Regions from separate parts of the Endozoicomonas sp. SCSIO W0465 genome, predicted to be linked through region 1. Evidence: predicted binding sites of a transcription regulator. Region 1 holds the regulator's gene; each other region holds the start of a gene.
The links. Region 1 encodes FNR, which switches genes on or off when oxygen is low (the NO sensors DNR and NnrR bind a similar motif). Its sites were predicted from a motif close to TTGATNTANATCAA; they were not measured.

Region 1 (3,160 bases):
CCACGGAAAAGCTGCTGGATCAGGGGTATATCTACATTGGTATGGATCACTTTGCCCTGCCTGACGATGAGCTGGCCGTTGCCCGGGAAGAAGGTACTCTGCACCGGAATTTTCAGGGTTATACCACCCATGGCCACTGCGACCTGATCGGCATGGGTGTGTCTGCCATCAGCCAGGTAGGCGACACCTATATTCAGAACAGCACGGATGAAGCCCAGTATTACGCAATGATCAATGAACAGCAGTTGCCGATGGTACGCGGCCTGAAGATGACAGATGATGACAAAGTCCGCCAGACAGTGATTACCCAGCTGATCTGCCACTTCAAACTGAACTTCAGCGATATTGAAGCGCAGTTTGGCATTCAATTCAGAGATTACTTCCGTGATGAGCTGGCAAGGCTTGAGCCTATGAGGGAAGACGGCCTTGTCAGTTACAATAGTGATGGCTTGCTGGAAGTGTTGCCTAAAGGAACCCTGCTGATCCGTAACATCTGTATGCAGTTCGACCACTATCTCCATCAACCGGAGATGAAAGAAAAGCCGCTCTACTCAAAGGTTATCTGATAAGCAGGCCGCAAGTCGGTTCGCACGCGAACCGACTTGCGGCCTGCTTATCAGAAGAAAACCGAAACTGACTACTCTTTATCACCACTCTCACATTGATTTACTTGAAACATAAGTGCAAAATCTGCCGGGTCAGTCAAACACCACGAACGGAAATTCAATCCTGTGACGCAAGACAACGTCGGATGGACTTTTCCGGGGACAAAGACACACAACCACCAGGTGCAATGACCGGTACTATTATCGATGTCAGCCCTGAGCTGGATAGACGACACAGCAGAGAAATCTCATCGGAACATCGTTTATGACGCCTTACTGAAGCAGTACTAAACTACTTCTTTAGATCTGTCCGGCTGCGTATATACCTGATTTACACTCCGGTAATATTTTTCATAAACTTGGCTTTCCGATAAAACAGTGTCGAATTTCGCAAATACGACTTTGAGGCCTCTCAATGACGTCAAAGCCCAACGTCCGACAGCCGAGCCATGTGGCCTGCAGAGACTGCAGCCTCAGCTCACTGTGCCTGCCACTGGCACTAAGCATTAAGGATATTGATCAGCTGGATCACATTATCAAGCGTGGACGTCCTTTGAAAAAAGGCGAACACCTGTTTCTGGAAGGCGACCCCTTCACCAGTGTCTTTGCTGTTCGCTCCGGGGCTATCAAAACGTACACGGCGACCAATGAAGGTGAGGAACAAATCACCGGATTTTACCTGCCCAGTGAAATTCTTGGCCTGAGTGGCATGGATACGGATACCTACCCGGTTTCTGCCCAGGCTATGGAAACCACCATGATCTGCGAAATTCCTTTCGAGCAGCTGGAAACCCTTTCAGATCAGTTTCCGGAGCTTCGCCGCCATTTGATGCGACTGATGAGCAAGCGCATCCGCGAAGATCAGCAAATGATGATGCTGCTCTCCAAGAAAAACGCAGATGAACGCATTGCCACGTTCCTGATCAATCTGGCCAGCCGTTTTCGTCGCCGTGGTTTTTCTTCCCAGTCGTTCCGACTGTCCATGTCGAGAAATGAGATGGGGAACTACCTGGGCCTGGCGGTAGAAACCGTAAGTCGTGTATTTACCCGATTCCAGAAAAATGGCCTGATCTCAGCGGTGGGCAAGGAAATCGAAATTCGCAACTCTGTTGAGCTATGCACACTGGCCGGCGGAAAAACGCTGGAACCAAACCCGATTGTCACCGGCGCATGACTTTATTCGCTGATGAAGCTACCCTTTGAGGTGGCTTCTTCCATTTGTTCTATTGACTGATAGCGGCATGCTCTCTCCCATGCATACAAACGAAAGCTCATCCGTTCAGGTATATCTGCGATCCCAAATCAGAACCATACCGAACTGGCCTCATGAAGGTATCCTGTTCAGGGATATCACCACGCTGTTTGAAAACCCGGAAGCATGGCGCAAGACCGTAGATGTCATGGTTCAGCGTTATGAGCGTCAGGCTTTTGATCGTATTGGCGCTTTGGATGCCCGTGGTTTCCTGCTTGGCTCGACACTGGCCTATATCCTGAACAAGCCACTGGTACTGTTTCGTAAGAAAGGTAAACTACCCGGTAAAACCCTCTGTGTTGAGTATGACCTTGAGTATGGAAAAGCCGTGCTGGAAATGCATGAAGACACCGTTAAGGCTGGTGAAAAAATCCTGTTGATGGATGATCTTATCGCCACCGGCGGCACTTTGCTGGCAGCAGATCAGTTGATCCGAAATGCCGGGGCCAGCATTCTGGAGGCCGCTGCCATTATCAACCTGCCCGACCTCAAAGGTGCTGATAAACTCAATGCGGCCGGCATTCCAACCTACACCCTGTGCAGTTTTGAAGGCGAATAAGACCATCATCAGTTCAGAATTTCAGGGATGATACGATATCTCTCATAGGGCCGGTGCCAGTATTCCTGAGTCGGCTCCAGAATCTTGTCCGGCAGGCGTGGAAGCATTCAGCCGGAAGGTACTTCCCCGGAAAAAAGGACTTTTCATATGGGAATTTGTGCCAAGGAATTGCGACACTATGTGGTTCGCCCAGCACTTAAGCATCTGGGCATGTGGAGCCCAACCGCTGAAAATCTGCTGCTTGGTACTGCTGCCAGAGAGTCAGGACTCGGCTTTCACCTGAAACTGGCCAATCATCAGGCCCTTGGTATTTATCAAATATCACCGCGTATGCACAGAAATATCTGGGATTTATTTCTTGCTCCAAACCCTGATCTCTCCAGCAAGGTTCGTGGGTTGGCCAGTCAGCGAGAGTTTCTTTCCCATCCCCATCATGAGCTTGCCACCAATCTGGTTTACGCCACGGCCATTGCATGGCTTATCTATCATCGATCGGGCCTGAAAATAGAGAACATCGATCAGGACGATATCGCCGCTTTGGGCAAGTTATGGCAAAAGCAGTTTCACAGCAGAAATCCGGGAACCATCAAGAGTTTCTGTGAAAGCTATCAACAGATGATTATTGAATCAGGTAGCTCCACAGAGGAGTCCGCGTACTTTAACCGGGCTGCAGCCAAGCCCGCCTGAGACTGTTATTCAGCCTCCTGGCGGCACTGATCGTATGCTTCGTGATCTCACACCCAC
Region 2 (3,160 bases), 1.8 Mb from region 1:
GAATGCCTTTGCGCTGAAGATTCAGGTAAGGACCTTCCAGGTGAACACCGGGTACACGATCCGGATGCATGGCCATGTAGTCACGGGTGATATTAACTGCTTGTCGTATATCCTCATCACTGCTGGTAATTAGCGTAGGAAGAAATGCAGTGCAACCTGAGCGGAGATTGGTTTCATGCATGATATCAAGCGTATTAATGGAGATATCACTGTTAAAAAGCACACCGCCACAGCCGTTTAATTGCAAGTCGATAAAACCGGGGCTTAACGTAAGACCACTGATGTCTACTTTTTCCAGACTGTCATCACCCTGATGATCACCGGCAATATCCTCTGCCCTGCCAATGGCCGAAATTCGGCCATTCTCTATGATGATGGTATCAATCGACGCCTGCCCCGGATTAACGGTTAACGGTTTGAAATTAACCAGGGCATAAGTCTTTTCCGGGCTGATGATAAGCTCCGCAGACATATCAAAAGTCCTTGATATTCTCAGATTCGATATCCTGGAAGTAGCGCAGAGTGCGAACTTTCAGGTCCAGAGTTGCAGGATCATCACAGATCATCATCGCTTTTGGATGAAGCTGGAGGGCTGAGATCGTCCACATATGGTTCACTGATCCCTCAACCGAGGCCTGAACCGCACGGGATTTATCAGAACCCGTGGCAAGAATCATCAGCTCACGGGAGTCCAGAACCGTTCCCACGCCCACGGTAAGCGCCAGTTTTGGTACGTGGCTGATGTCCTGATCAAAGAAGCGAGCGTTCGCTTCACGGGTTTCAGTGGTCAGCGTCTTCAGGCGGGTACGGGAGGCGAGTGAAGAACCGGGTTCATTAAATGCGATGTGCCCATCGTGTCCGACACCACCCATAAACAGCTCAATGCCGCCATAACCTTTAATCGCTTCTTCATAGCGCAGACACTCAGCTTCCAGGTTGTCTGCATTACCATCCAGAAAGTTGATGTTCGCTGCCGGGATATCCACATGATCAAAGAGGTTGCGGTGCATGAACATCCGGTAGCATTCAGGGTGATTGGCTGGCAGGCCAACGTATTCGTCCATGTTGAAGGTAACAACATTGGCAAAGCTTACTTCCCCTTCCTGATGCAGACGAACCAGTTCCTGGTAAGTCGGGATTGGCGTACCGCCGGTAGGCAGACCAAGCACAAAGGGTTGCTCAGGCGTCGGATTAAATGCCTTGATACGGTTGACGATGTATCGGGCAGCCCAACGGCCAACTGCGGGTTTGTCTTTCAGAGGTATAAAGCGCATGTCGTAAACTCCGGGCTTCTCTCAATCTGCTCAGGAGGAATTGTGATGTTTTAGATCATAGCTTATTTATTTTTTGATGAAAAATAACTGCAATTGGCAAGGCGGTAAATGGGCAGAAAATGTCTTGAAATAATGATCTGGATCAACTTTCCCAGGGTTTTTATTTTGTTTAAAAAAATAAATCAGTAAGATTTAGCGGCACACAGAACTAGACATACTCTCACTATAAAGAATTAATGGTTGATCAATCATGAACATCCTTGGTTACTTGCAGAAACTCGGTAAGGCGCTGATGCTGCCTATTGCCGTTCTTCCTGTCGCAGCCTTGCTGCTTCGTCTGGGCCAGCCTGATTTGCTGGATATTCCCTTTATGGCGCAGGCGGGGAACGCGATTTTCAGTAATCTGGCACTTTTGTTTTCTATGGGTATAGCGGTAGGCCTGGCGTTTGATGGTGCCGGCGCTGCAGCCATTGCCGGTGCTGTTGGCTTTTTCATTCTGAAAGCAACGACGGCAACCATTAATCCTGACATCGATATGTCCTTCTTCGGTGGTATCATCAGCGGTATGGTTGCCGGTCATTCCTATAACCGTTTTCATGCGGTGTCGTTGCCGACTTACCTTGGCTTCTTCGGTGGCCAGCGTCTGGTACCGATCATGACCGGTCTGTTCATGCTGGCAATCGGCTGGGCATGTGGTCACATCTGGCCTGCCATTCAAAATGGTATTGATGTTTTTGGTCACGGTGTTGCTGATTCTGGTCCTGTTGGCCAGTTTGTTTACGGTACTCTGAACCGTGGCCTGATTCCTTTCGGACTTCATCACGTTCTGAACTCTTACTTCTGGTTTGGTCTGGGTGACTTTACCAATGCTGCCGGTGAAGTCGTCAACGGTGATCTGCATCGTTTCTTTGCTGGTGATCCAACGGCCGGGATGTTCATGACCGGTTTCTTCCCGGTCATGATGTTTGGTCTGCCTGCAGCAGCTCTGGCCATGTACCTGACTGCCCATAAGAGCCGTCGTACACAGGTGGGTGGTGTGCTTTTCTCGGTTGCCCTGACGGCGTTCCTGACCGGTATTACCGAGCCTCTGGAATTCATGTTCATGTTCCTGGCTCCTGGCCTGTATGCTGCTCACGCTGTGCTGACCGGTGCTTCTCTGGTGGTTACCAATGCCCTGGGCGTTCTGAGTGGTTTTGGTTTCTCCGCCGGTCTGTTTGACATGGTGCTAAACTGGGGACTGGCAACTAAACCATGGACCCTGATTGTTATTGGTCTGGCATTTGCCGCCATCTACTTCTGCGTTTTTTACTTTGCCATCAAACTATTCAACCTGAAAACGCCTGGTCGTGAAGATGAAGACGGTTCTTTGGCAGAGAGTGCTTCAGAAGTGTCGGCAGTGGACAAACAGGGCATGAGCGACAACGCTTATCAGGCTCGTCAGTTCACCAGGGCGATTGGTGGTCTGGATAACGTCACCAACATCGACGCCTGTATCACCCGTCTGCGTCTGACACTGAAAGACCCCTCTGTTGCTGATGAGAGTGTCATCAAGGCTCTGGGTGCCAGCGGTATGATTCGTGTAGGTGAGAAAAACCTGCAGATTATTCTTGGTCCACAGGCAGAAATCATTGCTGGTGAAATGAAGGAAATTGCCGCTGATGAAGATCTGAATGCTATCCAGTTGCCTGGTCAGGCCCGGGAATTAGCAGCTGCTGTTTCCCGGGAGGCTGTTTCCCCGGAAACAGTGAAGAAAGAAATGGACGTAAATTCTGTTGAACCGGTGAATAGCGCACTGTTCGCTCGTCAGTGCCTGAAAGTGCTGGGTGGACATCAGAACGTTACTCAGATTGATGCCTGCATCACTCGCTTGCGTCTGACGCTGAAAG
Region 3 (3,160 bases), 390 kb from region 1:
GACGGAGTGTTTCAGGAAGTTGACATCATCACGGGCTTCAAAGCCATCAATACGCTGGTGCGCACCACGGGACTCTTTACGCTCAACACCACCAATGGCCATACACTCAGCAACCATCAGGGAGCTTTGTAGCTCAAAGGCCTGCAGCAGTTCGGTATTGAAGACCTTGCTCTTGTCTTCCACCTTGACGTTTTTGAAACGCTCACGCAGTTCGGAGATCTTGTCCAGACCGGCCTGCATCTCTTCACCCACCCGGTAAATGCCAAAGCTGTCTTCCATGGTTTTCACCATTTCATGACGCAGGTGAGATGCTTTTTCAGTGCCGTTGGCGTTACGCAGACTTTCGATGGCTGCCAGGTGCGCTTTTGCCTGGTCCAGCAATTTGCGTTCGTCAGACATTATATTCTGGCTGGCAAAATCAGCCGCGCTTTCACCGGCAACCTTACCGAAGACCACAGTCTCTGCCAGAGAGTTGGAGCCGAGACGGTTGGCACCGTGCATACCAACGCTGGCACATTCACCGGCAGCGAAAAGACCGGCCAGATCGGTGGCACAGTTGATGTCCGCTCTGACACCACCCATGGTGTAATGAACCGCAGGACGAACCGGAATTGGCTGATGAACCGGATCAACCCCCAGGTAGTTTTTTGCCAGGGAGCAGATCAGTGGCAGACGCTCCATCAGCTTTTGTTCGCCCAGATGACGCAGGTCCAGATGCACCGCATCACCCAGTGGCGTTTCAATGGTGCGGCCTTTACGCTGCTCCTGCCAGAAGGCCTGGGAAAGCTTGTCACGTGGCCCCAGTTCCATGTATTTGTTCTTTGGTTGACCAACCGGAGTCTCTGGCCCCAGACCATAATCCTGCAGGTAACGGTAACCATCCTTGTTCAACAGGATACCGCCTTCACCACGACAACCTTCCGTCATCAATACACCGGAGCCTGGCAGACCGGTTGGGTGGTACTGAACAAATTCCATATCACGCAGCGGTGCACCAGCACGCAGGGCCATGGCATGACCGTCACCGGTCACAATGGCACCGTTGGTGTTGAAACGGAAAATACGACCAGAGCCGCCTGTTGCCAGAACCACTGATTTCGCCAGGAATACTTTTGGCTCGCCAGTTTTCACTTCAATGGCAACAACGCCCTGAGCACGGCCATCTTCCATGATCAGGTCAGTGGCAAAATACTCATCGAAGCGCTCAATGGATGGGTGCTTGGTGGATGTCTGGAACAACGTGTGAAGCATATGGAAGCCGGACTTGTCGGCAGCAAACCAGGTGCGCTCAATTTTCATACCACCAAAAGCACGAACGTTTACGTTACCGTCGTCCTTACGGTTCCATGGGCAACCCCAGTGCTCCAGGCGAATCATCTCTTCGGTGGCGTGGGAAACAAAGTAATCCACAACATCCTGATCGCAGAGCCAGTCGCCACCGGCAACCGTGTCAACAAAGTGGTTTTCCAGAGAGTCATGATCCTGAATGACACCGGCTGAACCGCCTTCTGCTGCCACCGTATGACTCCGCATAGGGTAGACTTTGGAAATCAATGCTACTTTGAGCTCAGGATTTTTTTCGGCAACGGCAATCGCAGCCCGAAGACCGGCACCTCCGGCACCGACAATGGCTACATCAGCCTTTATGACCTGCATACGCAAACCTCTACCACTGTTCACCACCATCTCCGGGAAGAGTCCCAAACAGAGACAGCCAGCGAACTGGCTAAATTGAATAATTAAAGAAGGGTTAAAAATCTAGAACCGAAGTTTATATAACCAAAAAAATTAAAGCCATTGACTTAGAACAAAGATTAATCAGATTTTCGGAAAAAACATATTTTTAATATGAACAAACAGCATTAACCACTATAAACGACAGTTTAAATTTTAATGTATGCAGATCTATTGTTTAATTAACCAAAGGTTCACTTTTCATTCTCAACTTACGCAAAAAAACCTATAGCCTGGAAATAAACTGGGACAGAATGATAATACAGCCAAACACAAAACAGCTTGACATCAACATGGTTCCCCCTGGTGCCCGAAACGGGTTTTCATAGGCCGGATCTTTTCTTAGTACGTAGACCATGGCCGTAGGCAGAAGGATACCCAGAATGACCAGAGCAATCGCAGCATACCCTAAAGCCGGGACAAAACCATCCGGAAACATAATGGCAATAACAGCAGGCGGGATGAATGTCACCAACGCGGTTTGCAGCCGGTGGATTCGGGTATCCTCCCTTTGTAGTAAGCTGGCAAGATAATCAAACAGCCCAAGCGCAACGCCTAACACTGAAGTCAACAAAGCCAGATCAGAAAATAGATAAAGGATAGTGTGTACATCGTTATCACCGCTCAATGCTGAAATTAAATGAGCCGTTGCCCCTGATGACTGGCTGATTCTCAGTAATAAACCTTCCGGTAATACCCCCAGCACCGCCATCAGCCAGAATGTATAAATCGTCAGCGGAATCAAGGTCGCTAAAAGAAAAACAAACGGGATATGCTTCAGCTGCTTCTTTTGATAAATGATAATACTGGGAATGCCACCATGATAACCAAACGATGTAAATATGACCGGCAGCGCAGCCAGAACCGATAAACATTCAACCTTTGCCGTATGAACCATACTCTCATAACGCACCGAAGGTGCCAGTGAAATCAGGGCAAAAATGAAAGTAACGATCATCAGGGTGAAAAAGATACGGTTAACAAGATCCACGGCCCGGGTACTGTAATAAACAAAGGCACCAGCAACCAGAGCAAAGAAAATCACACACAGTTGGGCTGAGGCTCCGGGAAGCACTAATTGAACGTATTGCGCCAGTAAAGATCCTCCCCCGGAAAAATACGCTGACATCAATGCGTAAAATAGCCCAAGAGGCGCAATTGCAGACAAAACCTTCCCTATCCGCCCTAATGTTCTGCTGGCCATGGTATACAAATTACAGCCAGGGTTGGCTAAGTTACCGTTCTTAAGGTAGACATTAAGCCCCACCCACCGCACAAAGGCCTAATCTTGTACGCCCTGAACAACCATCCCGTGCAGGGTGTTCTCGTTTCGCATTATTTCCCCAGAAGTCCAGTAGCTTTTTAATGCATGAGACCAATGACTTTCCTGCATTCATCAACGATGAAATCACATTACCAAACAGGT

Region 2: the regulator FNR is predicted to act here: its motif matches at 1,407-1,420, upstream of nagE (N-acetylglucosamine-specific PTS transporter subunit IIBC).
Region 3: the regulator FNR is predicted to act here: its motif matches at 1,798-1,811, upstream of frdA (fumarate reductase (quinol) flavoprotein subunit).

Annotation. Positions count from the first base shown of each region.
Region 1 covers NZ_CP092417.1:5,156,871-5,160,030, reverse strand. Annotated here, with positions in the region: gene hemN (oxygen-independent coproporphyrinogen III oxidase) at 1-566, shown strand, start outside; gene fnr (fumarate/nitrate reduction transcriptional regulator Fnr) at 1,021-1,779, shown strand; gene MJO57_RS23020 (adenine phosphoribosyltransferase) at 1,859-2,416, shown strand; gene MJO57_RS23015 (hypothetical protein) at 2,501-3,103, shown strand; gene MJO57_RS23010 (TraR/DksA family transcriptional regulator) at 3,160-3,160, opposite strand, start outside.
Region 2 covers NZ_CP092417.1:6,970,850-6,974,009, reverse strand. Annotated here, with positions in the region: gene nagA (N-acetylglucosamine-6-phosphate deacetylase) at 1-472, opposite strand, end outside; gene nagB (glucosamine-6-phosphate deaminase) at 474-1,274, opposite strand; gene nagE (N-acetylglucosamine-specific PTS transporter subunit IIBC) at 1,525-3,160, shown strand, end outside.
Region 3 covers NZ_CP092417.1:5,550,723-5,553,882, forward strand. Annotated here, with positions in the region: gene frdA (fumarate reductase (quinol) flavoprotein subunit) at 1-1,656, opposite strand, end outside; gene MJO57_RS24780 (aromatic amino acid transport family protein) at 1,961-3,010, opposite strand; gene MJO57_RS24785 (IS4 family transposase) at 2,991-3,160, opposite strand, start outside.